2 regions of the Massilia sp. UYP11 genome follow, and region 2 is predicted to be linked to the other one. Evidence: predicted binding sites of a transcription regulator. Region 2 holds the regulator's gene; the other holds the start of a gene.

Region 1 (9,138 bases), on a different contig from region 2:
GTCGGCGCTGGCGGGCGAACGCCTGGGCTGCGGCGACGCGCGCTACGAGACGCCGGCCGCCGTGGTCCAGTACCGGCTGGCGCTGGCACCAAGCGAAGCCACGACGCGGCGCTTCCTGTTCGGCCCTGCGTTCGACGATGCCGAGATCGTGTGCCTGCGCGAACAATACCTGAGCGAACAGGGCTTCGCCGCCGCCGCGCGCGACTACGCAGCCTACATCGCCGAAGGAGAAGGCGTGCTCCGGATCGCGACCCCGGACCGCGAGCTCGACAACTTCGTCAACACCTGGCTCGCGCGCCAGGTCTACTACCACGGCGACGTCAACCGCCTCTCCACCGACCCGCAGACCCGCAACTACCTGCAGGACAATATGGGCATGGCCTTCGTCAAGCCGGCGGCGGCGCGCGCCGCCTTCCTGCATGCGCTCTCCCAGCAGGAGGCCAATGGCGCGATGCCGGACGGGATCCTGCTGTTCGACGGCGCGGAACTGAAGTACATCAACCAGATCCCGCACACCGACCACTGCGTGTGGCTGCCGGTCTGCCTGCGCGCCTACCTCGACGAGACGGGCGACGACGCCATTCTCGATGAGCCGGTCGCCACCCACGACGGCGAAGTGAAAACCGCGTTCGAGCGCATCTCGCTGGCGATGGACTGGCTGTTGCAGCGGCGCGATGCGCGCGGCCTGTCTTACATCGAGCAGGGCGACTGGTGCGATCCGATGAACATGGTCGGCTACAAGGGCCGCGGCGTCTCGGGCTGGCTGACGGTGGCGGCGGCTTACGCGCTGAACCTGTGGGCCGACGTGTGCGCGGCGCGCGGCGACGCCGCTTCGCTGACGCGCTACCGCGCCGGCGCCGAAGCGATGAACGGCGCCGCCGGGGAACATCTGTGGGACGGCGCCTGGTTCGCGCGCGGCATCACCGACGACGACGTCAAGTTCGGCGTCGCCAGCGATACCGAGGGCCGCATCTACCTGAACCCGCAGAGCTGGGCCTTTCTTTCGGGCGCCGCCAGCGTCGAGCAGCGCGCACTGATGCTGGAGGCGATCGACGAAGAGTTGCGCACGCCCTACGGCGTGCAGATGTTCGCGCCGCCCTACAGCGGCATGCGCGAGGACGTCGGCCGCGTCACGCAGAAGCATCCCGGCTCGGCCGAGAACGGCGCCGTGTACAACCACGCCTCGGTGTTCTACGTCTACAGCCTGTACACGATCGGTGAAGCCGACCGCGCCTTCGACGCGCTGCGCAAGATGATCCCCGGCCCCGGCCTGGACGACTACCTGCAGCGCGGCCAGCTGCCGGTGTTCATCCCCAATTACTACCGCGGCGCCTACAAGGAATATCCGCGCACCGCCGGGCGCTCGAGCCAGCTGTTCAACACCGGCACCGTGGCCTGGGTCTACCGCTGCCTGATCGAGGGCCTGTGCGGCCTGAAGGGAGACCTGAAGGGCTTGACGGTGGCGCCGCAACTGCCGTCCGGCTGGGACGGCATGACGGTGAGCCGGCGCTTCCGCGACGCGACCTTCGAGGTCGACATCAAGCGTGGCGCGGTTGACCGGGTCGAGGTGACGTGCGATGGCGCCGCTATGCCCGCGGCCCGCATCGACAGTATCGAAGCGGGCCGCACGTATCGTCTGGACGTGATCGTACCGTAGGGTTGGCGGCTCGTAATCTGGTCCACTGGACCAGATTACCCGACGCGGTGATGGTTGGCGGCGAGATCATCCGGTACGAAACCGGGACCGATAACGATCACCGCGTCGGCGGCATAGCCGCCGACCCTACGCGTTATTGCATCGTATGCGCCTGCTGCTGCGTATCCACCGCGAAGTTACGCTGCGCGTCCCAGTAGGTGAACCAGTAACGCACCACGTCGCCGATCTTCAGGCCACCTGCGGTATACGTGTTGACGCCGTTCGCGAGCTGCATCCGCACGTTCTGTTGCGCCCCGTTGTTGACGGTGTAGTGCACGTCGGCCCAGCCGCCGGTGGTGGTGCGGAACTGCAGCATCGTCGACGAGATCTGGCTGACCGAGGTCGGGCCGCTCGGCTCCGGTTGCGGCGTGGCGCCGCCGCTGCCCGACTCCCACACGATGTCGTCGATCGCGAACTGGAAGCTCGACGATGGCAGCGCGCCGTCGATGCTCGAGATCATGAAGATGTCGTGGATCGACTGCGCCGCGACCAGCGGTCCGAGCAGGGTCGAGACGGGAATCGAGGCCTGCGCCCACTGGCCGTTGCGCGTCAATCCGTAGGCGGTGGTATTGGCCGGGAAGTTGACCCAGTTCTGGTTGGTGTAGGTGTCGCCGATGCCGATCCTGAAGCCCACGTTGGCCGGAATCCGGATGCGGAATTTCACGGTGCCGTTGGCGCGGTAGTTGCTCAGGTTGCGCGCCTGGCGCGCCTGGATGCCGCCGCCGAACCACTGGCCCGGCGCCGTATAGTTCCAGGCGATGACGTTGCTGCCCTCGAACGGCGCGGTGTTGCCGGCGCCGGTGGAGGCGGCGTTCCACAGGAAGATGTCGGAGCTCGTCCCCGCCACCAGCCTGTTGTTGACCGCCGTGGTGTCGGTGAACACGCCGAACTTGCCGGCCACTTCGGGCACGGTCTGGTCGCCCAGCTTCACCTGGCCCTTGCCGTCCATCTGGTAGACGCGCACGTAGTCGACGTACATGGTGGCCGGCAGCGGCGCGGTGACCTGGCCCGGGTTGGCGGCGTCGGTGAAGTTGCCGCCCACGGCCATGTTCAGCAGCAGGTAGAACGGCGCCTGCAGCGCACTCGAATTGACCGGCAGCGGCGCGTTGTACATATTGTGCTCGACGCCGTTGTCGACCGTCGTGAAGCGCATCTGGCTCTCGTCCCAATAGAAGCGGTAGGTGACGAAGCGGTTCGCGAGCGAGTTCTGGGGCACGTACCAGTTCTTGGTCTGCCATGCGGTCGAGGCGGCGCAGCTCTCGTTGCCGGGCACGCAGGCGGCCTGCTGCCAGGTGATCACGTTCGAGCCGACGAAGTGGTTCGACGACGGCGCCCCGCCGTGCGCCCGCTCGGATGCCTTGTGGCCCATCTCCATGATGTCGATCTCGCCGTTGCGCGGCCAGGTCTGCGGGCTCACGCCCAGCAGCCACGCGGCCGGCCACAAGCCGGTGCCGAGGTTCGGCGTGGCCATGCGCACCTCGATCATCCCGTACTGCACCTGCACCTTGTTCTTGGTGTCGAGCCGGGCCGAGGTGAAGACATTGTTGCCGACCGTCTGGCTGCGCGCCTGGATCGCCAGCGCACGCGTGCCCGATTCGAACGGCACGTTGACGATGCTGGCGTTGTTGGGGCTGTAGTACTCGAGCTCGGCGTTGCCGTAGCCGCACAGGCCGATCTGGCAGCCGTTACCGTCCTGCAAGTTCCACACGCCGGTGTTCACGCTGCTGCCGTTGAACTCCTCCGACCACAGCAGCTGGCCGATGACCGGGTTGGTGACGCTGGCCGCCGCCTGCGCCCCGCACGCCAGCAGGATGCCTGCGGCCAGCGCGTGGAAAGGTTTCCATCTCGAACGATGATTCTGGTTCTGGTTGTTCACGTCGACTCCTCTTGTTCTCAGTACAAGAATATGCGGCCGTGCCGGGATGGCGCGCCGCGCCCCGCCAACTTTGCCGTTGGTCTCGAATGTGCGGATTCGTGCGGAATACGGGATTTGGAAACCTTTCCACAACCGGAACGAAAAATATAGTCCGATTCCCGGAAGGCGTCAAACAGATGTGAACGGTTCGCGTGCGATTATCCCGCCAGCATATGCATGCGGCAGGGCGGAGGGCGCCGCATCAACGGCCGACGCTGGCGAGGATCTGCGCGACCAACCGTTCCGGGGTGTCGCGAATGTCGAGGGTGATGCCGGCTTCGTCCGGCTGCAGGGGTTCGAGCGTGCTCAGCTGGCTGTCGAGCAGCGACGGCGGCATGTAGTGCCCGGGGCGGTTGCTGACGCGCTCGAGCAGCAGGGCGCGCTCGCCGGCCAGGTGCGCGAAACGCACGTCGCCGCCGGCGCTGCGCAGCAGGTCGCGATAAGCGCGCTTGAGCGAGGAACACGACAGCACCACCCCGCCCTCGCGTGCGGCGAGCTGGTCGCGCAAGGTCAGGAGCCAGTCGTGGCGATCGTCGTCGGTCAGCGCGGCCCCGGCGGTCATCTTGGCGATATTGGCCGGCGAATGAAAGGCGTCGCCTTCGATGAAGGGCACGCCCAGCGCCAGCGCCAGCTGCGCGCCGATGCTGCTCTTGCCGCAGCCGCTCACGCCCATGACCACCCAGGCCGTTCCCTTGTCGTCGTCTCGCGCTTGTCTCGTCATGTTCTCTATGTTAACGCTAACACCCATGCGGCGATTGTAGCGTCTGCGCAGGAAGGATGTAAAGCGCTCATGCACCATGGTTGGGCAGATGCGCGGCGCCGGTGCCGGCTCGCGGCAATCGCACGCTCCAGCCGCGCCGCAGCCGGCCGCCGAAAATGACGGAATTCGCCTTTGAAATGAACGGCTTACCCCTGCACGACGCCAGATGGCACAGGTCTTGCTGATGACATTGCTCAAGCATGGGCATGCCCGCCTCGCCAATTCGTTTTTTGCGTCATCACCACTACCAGGGGTCTTCGCCAATGAAAGATGAGAATCTGTACCGTCCTTATTCGACCGAGTCTTCCTTGACCGGCTGCGCCTGCGGCAGGCATGGTTCCCAGGACGAGCACGATCGCGAGGCGCAAGCCGCCCGGCTGCGCCGCGCAGGCGACGCCGAAGCCTTGTCGGGCGACTTCGTCGAAGCGGCCGCGGTGCGCGCGCTGTTTCCGCATGAAGCGACGCGCCGCAACCTGATCAAGGCGGTGGGCGCGCCGACGCTGATGGCGGCGATCGGTTCGCTGCTGCCGCTGGCCAGCCTGCAGGCCAATGCGATGGAAAAATCAGGCGCGCTCGAAAAGAAGAACCTGAAGATCGGCTTCATCCCGATCAACTGCGCCACTCCCTTGATCATGGCCGACCCGATGGGCATGTACAAGGCGCAGGGTCTGAACGTCACCCTCAGCAAGACCGCCGGCTGGGCGCTGGTGCGCGACCAGATGATCAACCGCGAGCTCGACGCCTCGCACTTCCTGGCGCCGATGCCGCTCGCGATGTCGATCGGCCAGGGCGGCACGCCGCAGCCGATGCGCGTCGCCACCATCCAGAACATCAACGGCCAGGCGATCACGCTCGGCCTCAAGCACAAGAACAACCGCGACCCGCGCAACTGGAAGGGCTTCAAGTTCGCGATTCCGTTCGAGTACTCGGTCCACAACTTCCTGCTGCGCTACTACCTGGCCGAGCATGGACTGGACCCGGACCGCGACGTCCAGCTGCGCGTGACGCCGCCGCCCGAGATGGTCGCCAACCTGCGCGCCGGGAACATCGACGGCTTCCTCGGCCCCGATCCGTTCAACCAGCGCGCCGTGTTCGACCAGATCGGCTTCATCCACATCCTCACCAAGGACATCTGGAATGGCCACCCTTGCTGCGCCTTCGGCGCCTCGAAAGCCTTCATCGACCAGAACCCGAACACCTTCGCCGCGCTGTACCGCGCCATCCTGAACGCCACCGCGATGGCGCACAAGGCCGAGAACCGGGCCGAGATCGCCAAGGCCATCAGCAAACCGGCCTACCTGAACCAGCCTGAGACCGTGGTGCTGCAGGCGCTTTCCGGCCGCTTCGCCGATGGCCTGGGCAAGGTGCGCAACGAGCCGGACCGCGCCGACTTCGACGCCCTGCCCTGGTATTCGATGGCGACCTGGATGCTGACGCAAATGCGGCGCTGGGGCTACCTGAAGGGTGACGTCAACTACAAGGCGCTGGCCGAACAGGTGTTCCTGCTCACCGATGCGCGCAAGCAGATGGCGGCCCTGGGCATGCCGGCGCCGGCCGCCGCCGCGAGCGGCTACCGCCCGTTCACGATCATGGGCAAGACCTACGATCCGGCCAAGCCGCAGGCCTATCTGGACAGCTTCGCGATCAAGCGCGCCTGAGACGGGACGAAACAATGCACAAGCAACTCAAGTTCAAGGCGGCGCTGCTGTCGCTGGCGCTGCTGCTGGTCTTGCTCGGCGTCTGGCACATCGCCACCGCGCCGCGCGCCGCGGCGCCGGCCGTGGCGATGAGCGCCGAGGAAGCCGAGTACGCGGCCCTGATGGGACAGGCGCCAACCGCCGCCGCGGATCCGGCGCCCGCCGCGGGCAGCGGCTTTCCCACGCCGTCGCAGTTCGCGCGGATAGCGGCCGGCCACCTGGGCGAACCGTTCTACGATCGCGGCCCGAACGACCGCGGCGTCGGCATCCAGCTCGGGCATTCGCTGGTGCGCGTCGCCCTGGGCTATCTGCTGGCGATGCTGGTGGCGATCCCGCTGGGCTTCGTGATCGGCATGTCGCCGCTGCTGTACCGCGCGATCGATCCGTTCATCCAGGTCTTGAAGCCGATCTCGCCGCTGGCCTGGATGCCGATCGCCCTCTACACGATCAAGGATTCGTCGATCTCGGGCATCTTCGTGATCTTCATCTGCTCGATCTGGCCCATGCTGATCAACACCGCCTTCGGCGTGGCCGGCGTGCGCAAGGACTGGCTCAACGTCGCGCGCACGCTCGAAGTGTCGCCGCTGCGCAAGGCCTTCCTGGTGATCCTGCCGGCGGCGGCGCCGACCATCATCACCGGCATGCGCATCTCGATGGGCATCGCCTGGCTGGTGATCGTCGCCGCCGAAATGCTGATCGGCGGGAACGGCATCGGCTACTTCCTGTGGAACGAATGGAACAACCTGTCGCTGGCGAACGTGCTCTTCGCCGTGCTCATGATCGGCATCGTGGGCATGGCGCTGGACCTGATGTTCGCCGCGCTGCAAAAGAAAGTGACCTATGCCGAATGATCGTTTCGTCCAGGTCGATGGCCTGGCCAAGACCTACCGCGCCGGCCAGCCGCCGGTATTCGAGGGGGTGAGTTTCGCGATCGAGCGCGGAGAGTTCATCTGCATCATCGGCCACTCGGGCTGCGGCAAGAGCACCATCCTGAACGTGCTGGCCGGACTCGAAGCGGCCAGCGCCGGCACCGTGATCATGGACGGCCGCGAGGTGACCGGCCCGGGGCTCGATCGCGGCGTGGTGTTCCAGAACCACGCCCTGCTGCCGTGGCTGAGCGTGGAAGACAATATCGGCTTCGCCGTGCGTTCGCGCCACCCTGACTGGTCGCGCGACAAGGTGCGAGAGCACGGCGCGCGCTTCATCGAGATGGTTGGCCTGAGCGGAGCGGCGCGCAAGAAGCCGTCCGAGCTCTCCGGCGGCATGAAGCAGCGGGTTGGCATCGCGCGCGCCTTCGCTGTCGAGCCCAAGATGCTGCTGCTGGACGAACCGTTCGGCGCGCTCGACGCGCTCACCCGCGGCACGATCCAGGACGAGCTGCTGGGCATCTGCGCGGCCACGCACCAGACGGTGTTCATGATCACCCACGACGTCGACGAGGCGATCCTGCTGGCCGACCGCATTTTCTTGATGAGCAACGGGCCCCAGGCGCGGATCGCCGAGATCGTCGTCAACACGCTGCCGGCCGAGCGCAGCCGCGCCACGATCCACCGCGATCCCCAGTTCTACAAGATCCGCAACCACCTGGTCGACTTCCTGGTGCGCCGCTCGAAGATGCTGCAGCAGTCCGGCGCCGACGGCGCCGAGCCGCAGACGACGCGCATCGTGCGTCCCGGCCTGGAAGACGCAGCAGCGCCGGCCGCGCCCACCGCACCCGACCATTACCCCGCCCGGGCTTCGGCCTGAGCATCCACCTTTACCACTACCACATCGATGGAGCCCACTATGATTTCATGCCGTGAAGACGTCACCAAAATGATCCTGTCCGCCAAGGTCCGCAAGGGCATCAAATGGCGCGACGTGACCGAGGCCACCGGCCTGTCGAAGGAATGGACCACCGCCGCCTGCCTGGGCCAGATGACGCTGACCAAGCCCCAGGCCGAGGCGGTCGGCAAGATCTTCGAGCTGTCCGACGAAGCCATCGCCTGGCTGCAGATCGTGCCCTACAAGGGTTCGCTGCCCACCGCCGTGCCGACCGATCCGCTGATCTACCGCTGGTACGAACTGGTGAACGTGTACGGCACCACGATCAAGGAACTGATCCACGAAGAATTCGGCGACGGCATCATGAGCGCCATCGATTTTTCGATGGACATCCAGCGCACCGAAGACCCGAAGGGCGACCGCGTCAATGTTGTCTTGTCGGGTAAGTTCCTGCCTTACAAGAGTTACTAAAAACGCGCTACTCGCCTTCGTCGGCTCAGGCGCTCTCGCGCTCGCGCAGGGTGAAGCCCAGGTCGATGCGCTTGCGTTCGGGCTCCTGGCCCTTGATCACCTGCAGCAGCAGGCCGGCGGCCTCGAAGCCGATCTGGTAGCGCGGCGTGTCGACGGTGGTCAGGGACGGCATCATCCATGCGGACGCGGGCAGGTCATTGAAGCCGCATACGGCGATGTCCTGCGGGATGCGGATGCCGTGGCGCTGGCAGTGATAGATGGCGCCGTGGGCCAGGTCGTCGTTGCAGCAGAAAACGGCGTCGCAGTCGGGCATGTCCGCCATCATCCGTCCCATCAATTCGGCGCCGAGCGCGATGGTGGAGCGCTCGGGCACCATCAGCTCGAGCCGTGGGTCGGCCAGGCCCGCCTCGGCCATCGCGGCCCGATAGCCGTCGGCGCGCCGCAGCGTGCGCTCGTCGAGCTGGGCGCCGATGAAGCCGATGCGGCGATAGCCCTTCCTGACCAGGTGGCGCGTCATCTCCATGCCGGCCTCGAACTGCGAGAAGCCGACCGACAGCGCGCCGGGATCGTCCGACAGGTCCATCATCGACACCGACGGCACCTGCGACGCTTCCAGCATCTTCGTCACGGCCGGGCTGTGGGCCTGGCTCGAGAACAGGATGCCGTCCGGGCTCGACTGCAGATAGGTACGCAGCAGCTTTTCTTCCTCGGCCTGCGAATAATAGGTATTGCCGATCAGGAGCTGGTACTGGCCCGGCGCGACGGCGTCGTGGATGCCTTCGAGGACGGCGGTGAACACGGCGTTGGAAAACGACGGCACCAGCACCACGATCAC
Region 2 (9,138 bases):
ATCGCGCGCAGCTGCCCGAGCGAGAACTCCAGGCCGATCGAGAACATCAGGAACACGATCCCGAACTCGCCCAGCGCATGGGTGGTGGGGCTGTCCTCGGCCAGGGCCAGGGCGTGCGGGCCGATCAACACGCCGACGGCGAGGTAGCCGAGCATCGGCGGCAGTTGCAGGCTGCGGAAGGCGACCACGCCGAGGACGGCGCAGCCCAGCAGGAGCAGGGTGAGTTCAAGGCCGGAATGCATTGGCGCGATACGCGATGAGCGGTAACTGTTGATCTTATGGCATGCGCCCTATGTGGCGCGGAAGGTGCTTGTCATCGTTTGTTACGACTGGCAAGTTTTTTGCTTTCCCAATTCGTTTATACTTCCAAAATGAGTGTAACCGATGAAAAAATAATGCCGAAAAGTTTTGACGAGACCCTGGCCCGGCGCGTCCTGGCTCTGGGTCGCGACACGCTGTCGATCGAAGCGGACGCCATCCGCGCGCTGCAGGCGCGCCTGGGCGACGACGACAGTTTCGTGAACGCCGCGCAACTAATCATGGCTTGCGACGGTCGCGTGGTGGTGTCCGGAATGGGCAAGTCGGGCCACATCGGCCGCAAGATCGCCGCCACCCTGGCGTCTACCGGCACCCCGGCCTTCTTCATGCACCCGGGCGAAGCCGCGCACGGCGACCTGGGCATGGTCACCAAAAACGACGTCGTGATCGCGATTTCCAATTCGGGCGAATCGTCCGAGATCCTCGATATCCTGCCGGCCGTGAAACGCCTTGGCGCGCGCGTGATCGCCATGACCGGCAAACCCGCCTCGCGCCTGGCCAGGCTGGCCGACGTGCACCTGAACATCGCGGTGGACAAGGAAGCCTGCCCGCTCAACCTGGCGCCGACCACCAGCACCACCGTGACCCTCGCCATGGGCGATGCGCTGGCCGTGGCGCTGCTCGACGCGCGGGGTTTCCGCGAACAGGACTTCGCGCTGTCGCATCCGGGCGGCGCGCTGGGCCGGCGCCTGCTGACGCACGTGCGCGACGTGATGCGCAGCGGCGACGCGGTGCCGAGCGTCACCCCCGACACCCCGCTGGTCGAAGCGCTGCTCGAGGTCACCCGCAAGGGCCTCGGCATGACCGCCGTCGTCGACCCCGAAGGCCGTCCGGTGGGCGTGTTCACCGACGGCGACCTGCGCCGCGTGATCGAGCGCATGCACGACTTTTCGAACATCCAGATCCGCGACGTCATGCACGTCAACCCGCGCCGCGTGCGGCCCGACCAGCTGGCGGTCGACGCCGTCGCCGTGATGGAGGAATTCCGCATCAACCAGATGCTGGTGGTCGACGACGACGACCGCCTGGTCGGCGCGCTGCACATCCACGACCTGACCCGCGCCAAGGTGATCTGATGAGCGACACGTTTATCCCGGCCATCACCCCATTGGCCCACATGGAACGCGCCGCGCGCGTGAAGGTCATGATCTTCGACGTCGACGGCGTGCTGACCGACGGCAGCCTGACCTACGGCCCGGAAGGCGAAGTCACCAAGACCTTCAACGTGCTCGACGGCCTGGGCATCCAGCTGCTCAACAAGACCGGCGTCCAGACCGCGATCATCAGCGCGCGCCTGTCGCCGATCGTCGTCAAGCGCGCGGCCGATCTCGGCATTTCGCACGTCCACCAGGGCATCCATGACAAGCGCATCGGCTTCGCCAAGCTCCTGGCGGCCACGGGCTTCACCGCCGAGCAGTGCGGCTACATCGGCGACGACGTGATCGACCTGCCGCTGTTCGCGCGCGTCGGCTTCGCCGTCGCGGTGCCGTCCGGCCACCCCGAAGTGCAGCACCGCGCGCACTACGTGACGAAAAACGCCGGCGGCCGCGGCGCGGTGCGCGAGGTGTGCGATCTCGTGATGCGCGCCCAGGGCACCTACGACCAGGCGCTCGCGCCGTACTTCGCCTGAGGCCACCCAGCATGGCTACCATCGTCCAGAACAAGCGTACCGCGCACCGCTGGAATCTCCTTGCGATGATCGTGATCGGCACCTTCTTCGCCTTCGGCAGCTTCTGGCTGCTGCAGCTGATGCAGGCCTCCGACATCGATGCCCAGCTGGGAGGGCCGCCGGACGAACCGGACTACATCGTCGAGAACTTTTCCTTCGTGCGCATGACCGAGAACGGCCAGCCGAGCTACCTGGTGTCGGGCAAGCGCCTGGCGCATATTCCGAACGGCGACGTGTCGCACGTCGACGCGCCGGTGCTGCGCGGCGTCGAGCCGGGCCGCCCGCCGATGACGGTGGTGGCGAAGAACGCGCAAATCCATCACCAGGAGCACCGGGTCGAGCTGATCGGCGACGTCGACCTGCAGCGCCCCAAGACCGCGCAGAGCGAATCGCTGCACGTGCGCACCCAGGCGCTTACCGTGCTGCCCGACGAAGAAATCCTGAAGACCGATCTGCCGATCGACATGCAGCTTGGCGCCTCCAACGTCAAGGGCACCGGCATGGTCGCCAATAATGCGACCATGCAGCTGCACCTGTCCAGCCGCGGCCAGATCGTCTATCCGCCACGCCAGCGCTGATTCCCCGCACCAGCGCCGCGTGCCAACCCGAGACCCTTAACCGACCATGAAAAAACTACTTGCCGCCGTTTTCCTTTCCCTGCTGTCGCTGACCGCGGCCGCCGAGCGCGCCGATTCGCTCAAGGAGGCAGTCATCAACTTCGACTCGCTCGACGTCGACGAGGTGACCGGCACCCGCATCCTGACCGGCAACGTGGTCCTGACCCGCGGCACCCTGGTGCTCAAGTCCGACCGCGCCCTGGTCAAGGAAAGCCCGGAAGGCTATATGAGCGTGACCCTCACCGCCGCCGGCGGCAAGGTCGCCACCTTCCGCCAGAAGCGCGACGGTGGTTCCGACCTGTGGGTCGACGGCCAGGCCGAGCGCATCGAGTACGACGAGCGATCGGAACTGGTGCGCCTGTATTCCAACGCCGTCGTGCGCGAACTGGAAGGCGCGCGCATGACCAACCAGATCACCGGCCCGTTCATCTCCTACGACAACCGCAAGGAAGTGGCCACGGTGCGTAACGACACCAGCGGCCAGAGCAAGGTTGGCGGCGGCCGCGGCACCCTGATCCTGGCGCCCAAGCGCGCACCAGGCGGAGGCGCCCAATGACGGCGATTCCGATGGAGCTGGACGATTGCAGCACCCTGGTCGTCAAGGGCCTGCAGAAAAGCTATGGCAAGCGCCTGGTGGTGCGCGACGTGTCGCTGCAGGTCGAGTGCGGCGAGGTGGTCGGCCTGCTGGGCCCGAACGGCGCCGGCAAGACCACGTCGTTCTACATGATCGTGGGCCTGGTGCCGTCGGACGCCGGCTCGATCGACATCAACGGCACCGACATCACCAGCCTGCCGATCCACCGCCGCGCCGTATTGGGCCTGTCCTACCTGCCGCAAGAGGCGTCGGTGTTCCGCAAGCTGACGGTGGAAGAGAACATCCGCGCCGTGCTCGAGCTGCAAAAGGACAATGGCAAGCCGCTGTCGAAAGACCAGATCAACGAGCGCCTCGACACCCTGCTGGCCGACCTGCAGATCGAGAAGCTGCGCGAGAATCCGGCGCTGTCGCTGTCGGGCGGCGAGCGCCGCCGCGTGGAGATCGCGCGCGCGCTGGCGACCAATCCGCGCTTCGTGCTGCTGGACGAACCGTTCGCCGGCGTCGACCCGATCGCCGTGATCGAGATCCAGCGCATCGTGCGCTTCCTGAAAGAGCGCCGGATCGGTGTCTTGATCACCGACCACAACGTGCGCGAGACGCTTGGCATCTGCGACCGCGCCTACATCATCAACCAGGGCGCGGTGCTTGCCTCCGGCCGTCCTGACGACATCATCGCGGACGAGTCGGTGCGCCGCGTGTACCTGGGTGAACACTTCCGCATGTGAGCGACGCCTAGATGAAACAGTCCCTGCAACTTCGCACTTCGCAGCACCTCGCGCTCACGCCGCAACTGCAGCAGTCGATCCGGTTGCTGCAGCTGTCGACGCTCGAACTGCACCAGGAGATCGAGCAGATACTGGGCGATAACCCCTTGCTCGAGCGGCTCGACGATCCGCTCGACCGTTCGGTGCGTTTGCTGGCCGATGGCGCCATCAACAATGCGCCCGCCAATGGCGAAGCGCCGCCGGCGCCCGGCCAGCAGGCCGAGGGCCAGGACGCGCCGGCGCAGGAGGGCGAGAGCCTCGAGAGCGGCGCCGACAACGATCGCGTTGATGCTGACTGGAGCGAGGGCGGCGCGCCGTCGTCCGGCGGCGGCGAGGACGAGGACGGCCGCCCGCAGCTGGAAGCCTGCGCCATCACCCTGCGCGAACACCTGATGGAGCAGGTGCGCGAAGCCACCTTGTCGGTGCGCGACCGTGCGCTCGCCGAGCTGGTGATCGATGCGCTGGACGACAACGGCTATCTCGACGAGCCGCTCGACGAGATCCACGCGCGGCTGCCCGAAGAACTCGAGATCGAGATCGACGAGCTGCGCTGCGCGCTGGCGCTGGTGCAGAGCATGGACCCGGTGGGCGTCGGCGCGCGCAGCGCGTCCGAGTGCCTGGCGCTGCAGATCCGGCGCATGCCGGGCGTGCCAATGGTCACGCGGCGCATGGCCCTGACCATCGTCGAAGGTTACCTGACCTGGTTCGCCCAGCGCGAATACAGCAAGCTGAAAAAAGCGCTCGACTGCGACGACGAAGACTTGCGCGAGGTGCAGGCCGTGGTGCGCCAGTGTAATCCGCATCCGGGTGCGGTCTTCGCCTCGAACGTGTCGGACTACGTGGTGCCGGACGTGATCGTGCGCCGCGCCAAGAGCGGCTGGGCGGTCACCCTGAACCCGGACGTGATGCCGCGCCTGCGCGTGAACAGCCTGTATGCCAGCCTGCTCAAGCAAGGCAAGAGCGAAGCGCAGATGGGCGCGCAGCTGCAGGAAGCGAAGTGGCTCATCAAGAACATGCGCCAGCGGTTCGACACCATCCTGCGCGTGGCGGAGGCGATCGTCGAGCGCCAGCGCAACTTTTTCTCCCACGGCGCGGTTGCCATGCGGCCCCTTGTTTTACGCGAGATAGCTGATACACTAGGCCTACACGAGAGCACAATTTCTCGTGTCACAACCCAGAAATACATGCTGACCCCGCACGGCATGTTTGAGTTGAAGTATTTCTTCGGTAGCCACGTTGCCACCGAGGCGGGAGGCGAAGCATCCTCGACGGCAATCCGTGCGCTCATCGCACAATTGACAGGAGCAGAAGACCCTAGGAACCCATTATCCGACAGCAAGATCGCGGAGATGCTCGGGGAACAAGGCATGGTCATTGCGCGCCGGACGGTTGCAAAATACCGTGAAGCCCTCAAGATACCCCCTGTAAGCCTCCGCAAGTCCTTGTAACTGCGCCGTCCACACCCGTCGTGCCTTGTCGCGTTGGTGTGGTCCACACGGTGCATCATTTTCAAAGGAGTGTGTATGAACCTCACAATCAGTGGCCATCATCTCGAAGTGACCCCCGCCATCCGTGAATACGTTCAGAATAAGCTCGAGCGCATCATTCGCCATTTCGACCAGGTGATCGACACCCATGTCTTCCTGGCCGTCGACAACCTCACTGAAAAAGAAAAAAGGCAGAAAGCAGAGATCAACGTCCAGGTGTCGGGCAAGACCCTGCACGTGGCAAGCGTCGCGCAAGACCTGTACGCGGCGATCGATACGCTGATGGATAAGCTGGACCGACAGATCCTCAAACACAAGCAAATGCTGAAGGACCATAGCCGTACTTCGATCAAGCGCCTGCCGGAGCGTGGCAGCGAAGAGGCCGCTGCCGCCTGACCAGGCGCAGGGCTCACACCAGCTAAGGGCGTCTGAGGGGACGCCCTTTTTGCATCCGCCTTTCCGGTTTTACCCGCAGCGCGTGTTCGGTAAAATGCAGGTCTCTCCATGATGGATCACCCCATGACCGACCATGTCCTGACCCGCATCGCCAACCGCACCGGCATCATCACCCTGGACCGCCCGAAGGCGCTCAATTCGCTGTCGCTCGCGATGGTGCGCGCGCTGACCGTGGCGCTGCGCGCCTGGCAGGATGACGCGCAGGTCGAGGCGGTGGTGCTGACCAGCAGCAGCGAGAAGGCCTTGTGCGCGGGCGGCGACATCCGCTTCTTCCATGAGGTCGGCCATGCGACGCCGATGGGCGGCAGTGCGTTGCTCGAGGATTTCTTCACCGAAGAATACGCGCTGAACCACCTGATCCATTTCTATCCGAAGCCCTACATCGCCGTCATGGACGGCGTGGTAATGGGCGGCGGCATGGGCATCGCCCAGGGCGGCCCGGATTGCGGCCTGCGCATCGTGACCGAGCGCACCAGGATGGCCATGCCCGAGGTGAACATCGGCCTGTTCCCAGACGTCGGCGGCAGCCATTTCCTGTCGCATGCGCCGGGACGGCTCGGCTATTACCTGGGCCTGACCGGGCTGACGATCGGCGCCGCCGACGCGCTGCATATCGGGCTGGCCGACCTGTTCGTGCCCGGCGCCGAACTGCCGGCCCTGCATGCGTTGATCGCGTCCACGCCCGGCGCCGCGCTGCCGGCGGCGATCCGCGCCTTCGCGGCGCCATTTTCCGCGCTGGCGGGCGAGAGCGAATTGCCGTCGCTGCGCACGCGCATCGACGCCCATTTCGGCGCGGCCTCGGTGGCCGCGATCATGGCCTCGCTCGAAGGCGACGCGACGCCGTTCGCGCAGCGGGCCCTGGCGGCGATGCGCCAGCGTTCGCCCCTGATGATGTGCGTGACCCACGAACTGCTGGCGCGTGGCGCGCAGCTGTCCGTGGCCGACTGCCTGCGCATGGAGCGCACGCTGGTGCGCCACAATTTCGAGCATGGCGAAGTGCTCGAAGGCGTGCGCGCGCTCGTCGTCGACAAGGACAATGCGCCGCAATGGAACCCGCCATCGCTCGAACAGGTGACGCCGCAGATGGTGGCACGCTTTTTCGAACCGGTGTGGCCGGCGCATGCGCATCCGCTCAGGCACCTCGCATAATCACGGCGAACATATTCATTTTTGCGTGACAGCGTATCGGCGGGGTGTGAACATCGGGCCTTCATGACCTGAAAGGACACCCGATGCGCCTGACCGCCTTGCTGATCTCGATGACCTTATGCGGCGCCGCCGCTGCCCAGGACTATCAGCCAACTTTCGATCCGAGCCGGCTCAAGGGTCCGGCAGCAGGGCCGGTCAACGAGATCATGGTGCTCGGTTCACCCCACTTGTCGCACTTGCCCAAGACGTTCCAGCCTGCCAGCCTGTCCTTGCTCAACGAGCGGCTGGCGGCGTGGAAGCCGCAGGCGATCGCGGTCGAAGAGCGCTCCGGGCCGCAATGCGATTTTCTGCGCCGTCACGCGGCGCGTTATGCGGAGACGGTCGAGACCTATTGCCCGGATACCGCGGCGGCGAAGGCCGCAACCGGTCTGGACGTTCCCGAAGCGACGGCGCAAGCGGAGAAGCTGCTGGCCGGATGGCCGGCGACGCCGTCGCCTGCCCAGCGGCGACGCCTGGCGGCCTTGTTCCTGGCGGGTGGAGAGCCGGCATCGGCTGCGGTCCAGTGGTTCCATTTGCCGGCCGGGGAGCGCCGCGCCGGCGACGGCCTGGATGCCGCCCTGGTCGAGCAGCTGCGAAAGCTCGCGGTCGATCCCGACGAAAGCGTGATGATCGCGGCGCGCCTGGCGGCCCGGCTGGGTCATGAACGCGTGTATGCGATGGACGATCAATCGGCAGGCCGTCCGTACACCGACCGCAAGGCGGCCGGCGAGGCGATCATGAAGGCCTGGGACAATCCGGCCAACCGCGCGCTCCGGCAGGCGGACAAGATCCTGTATCAGGGCTTGGGCAGCGCCGAAGGCATGCTGGCGCTATACCGCGCCTACAATGCGCCCGATCATGTCTCGACGGTCTTCGAAGCTGACTTCGGCGCGGCGCTGAACGAACCGTCGCCGCAGCGCTTCGGCCGCGCCTACATCGGCTACTGGGAAACGCGCAACCTGCGCATGGCGGCGAACATCCGCGACGTCGTGGGCGTCATGCCGGGCACGCGGCTCCTGGTCATCGTCGGCGCTTCGCACAAGGGCTACCTGGAAGCCTATCTGCACCAGATGCATGATGTGCGGGTGGTGGATACTGCGGCGGTGTTGCGGTAATCCACCGCTAACGCGACCATGCACCACCGCATTTCGCACGTCATTCCCGCGGAGGCGGGAATCCAAGTTCGTGCTTACCCACTACGTTCAACGTCGCCACTATGCTGAGGAATTGGGTTCCCGCCTCCGCGGGAACGACGTGCGAGGGCTGGCGGTAAAAATTACGCAGCCGGATTCTTCGGCTGTTCCCGATGCCGCACGATCACGCGCTCGGTATCGCTGAAATACGCGCCGAGGTGCTCGGCCATGTACACCGAGCGGTGCTGCCCGCCGGTGCAGCCCACGGCCACCGTCAGGTAGCTGCGGTTGTCGGTCTTGAACGAGGGCAGCCACTTGGCCACGAAGGCGCGGATGTCGGCCAGCATCTCGGCGGCGCTAGGCTGGGCGTCGAGGAAGTCGATCACCGGCTGATCCTTGCCGGTGAGGGGGCGCAAGGCCAGGTCGTAATACGGGTTCGGGATCGCGCGCACGTCGAACACGAAGTCGGCGTCGAGCGGCACGCCGACCTTGAACGCGAACGATTCGAAGAACAGGGTCAGCGGCGCATGGTCGACCTCGGCCAGCTCCTTGATCCAGGCGCGCAGTTTATTGGCCGAGAGTTCCGAGGTGTCGATCACGTGGCCCAGGTTCTCGATCGACGACAGGCGCTCGCGCTCTTCGGCGATGCACTCGATCAGGGTGCGGCGCGAGGCCGGGTTCTCGCCCGGGCGCAGCTCGTGCGACAGCGGGTGGCTGCGCCGCGTTTCGGAAAAGCGCGCGACCAGCGAATGGGTGCTCGAGGTCAGGAACATGACCTTGACCGCATGGCCGTCCTCGCGCATGCGGCGCACGCTCACCGGCAGTTCGACCAGCGACTCGGCGCTGCGCGCGTCGACCGCGACCGCGATCTTGCCGGTGCCGGTTTCGTTGACCGTATTGACGAGGGCCGG

What was found. The regulator sigma-54, encoded in region 2, starts transcription at its own class of promoters, with help from an activator protein. The targets are predictions, from matches to a motif close to TGGCANGNAANCTGCTTT.
Region 1: ABIB38_RS10935 (CmpA/NrtA family ABC transporter substrate-binding protein) is a predicted target of sigma-54. The motif match lies at 4,539-4,556, and genes of this name have one in related genera.

Annotation. Positions count from the first base shown of each region.
Region 1 is NZ_JBNDJE010000005.1:102,204-111,341, reverse strand. It holds gene ABIB38_RS10950 (GH36-type glycosyl hydrolase domain-containing protein) at 1-1,657, shown strand, start outside; gene ABIB38_RS10945 (glycoside hydrolase family 16 protein) at 1,791-3,572, opposite strand; gene ABIB38_RS10940 (gluconokinase) at 3,814-4,332, opposite strand; gene ABIB38_RS10935 (CmpA/NrtA family ABC transporter substrate-binding protein) at 4,635-6,029, shown strand; gene ntrB (nitrate ABC transporter permease) at 6,044-6,919, shown strand; gene ABIB38_RS10925 (ABC transporter ATP-binding protein) at 6,909-7,814, shown strand; gene cynS (cyanase) at 7,854-8,303, shown strand; gene ABIB38_RS10915 (LacI family DNA-binding transcriptional regulator) at 8,329-9,138, opposite strand, start outside.
Region 2 is NZ_JBNDJE010000001.1:738,147-747,284, forward strand. It holds gene ABIB38_RS03245 (cation:proton antiporter) at 1-242, opposite strand, end outside; gene ABIB38_RS03250 (KpsF/GutQ family sugar-phosphate isomerase) at 372-1,394, shown strand; gene ABIB38_RS03255 (KdsC family phosphatase) at 1,394-1,948, shown strand; gene lptC (LPS export ABC transporter periplasmic protein LptC) at 1,960-2,565, shown strand; gene lptA (lipopolysaccharide transport periplasmic protein LptA) at 2,612-3,160, shown strand; gene lptB (LPS export ABC transporter ATP-binding protein) at 3,172-3,924, shown strand; gene ABIB38_RS03275 (RNA polymerase factor sigma-54) at 3,936-5,411, shown strand; gene hpf (ribosome hibernation-promoting factor, HPF/YfiA family) at 5,487-5,846, shown strand; gene ABIB38_RS03285 (enoyl-CoA hydratase/isomerase family protein) at 5,970-7,055, shown strand; gene ABIB38_RS03290 (DUF5694 domain-containing protein) at 7,139-8,209, shown strand; gene rapZ (RNase adapter RapZ) at 8,371-9,138, opposite strand, start outside.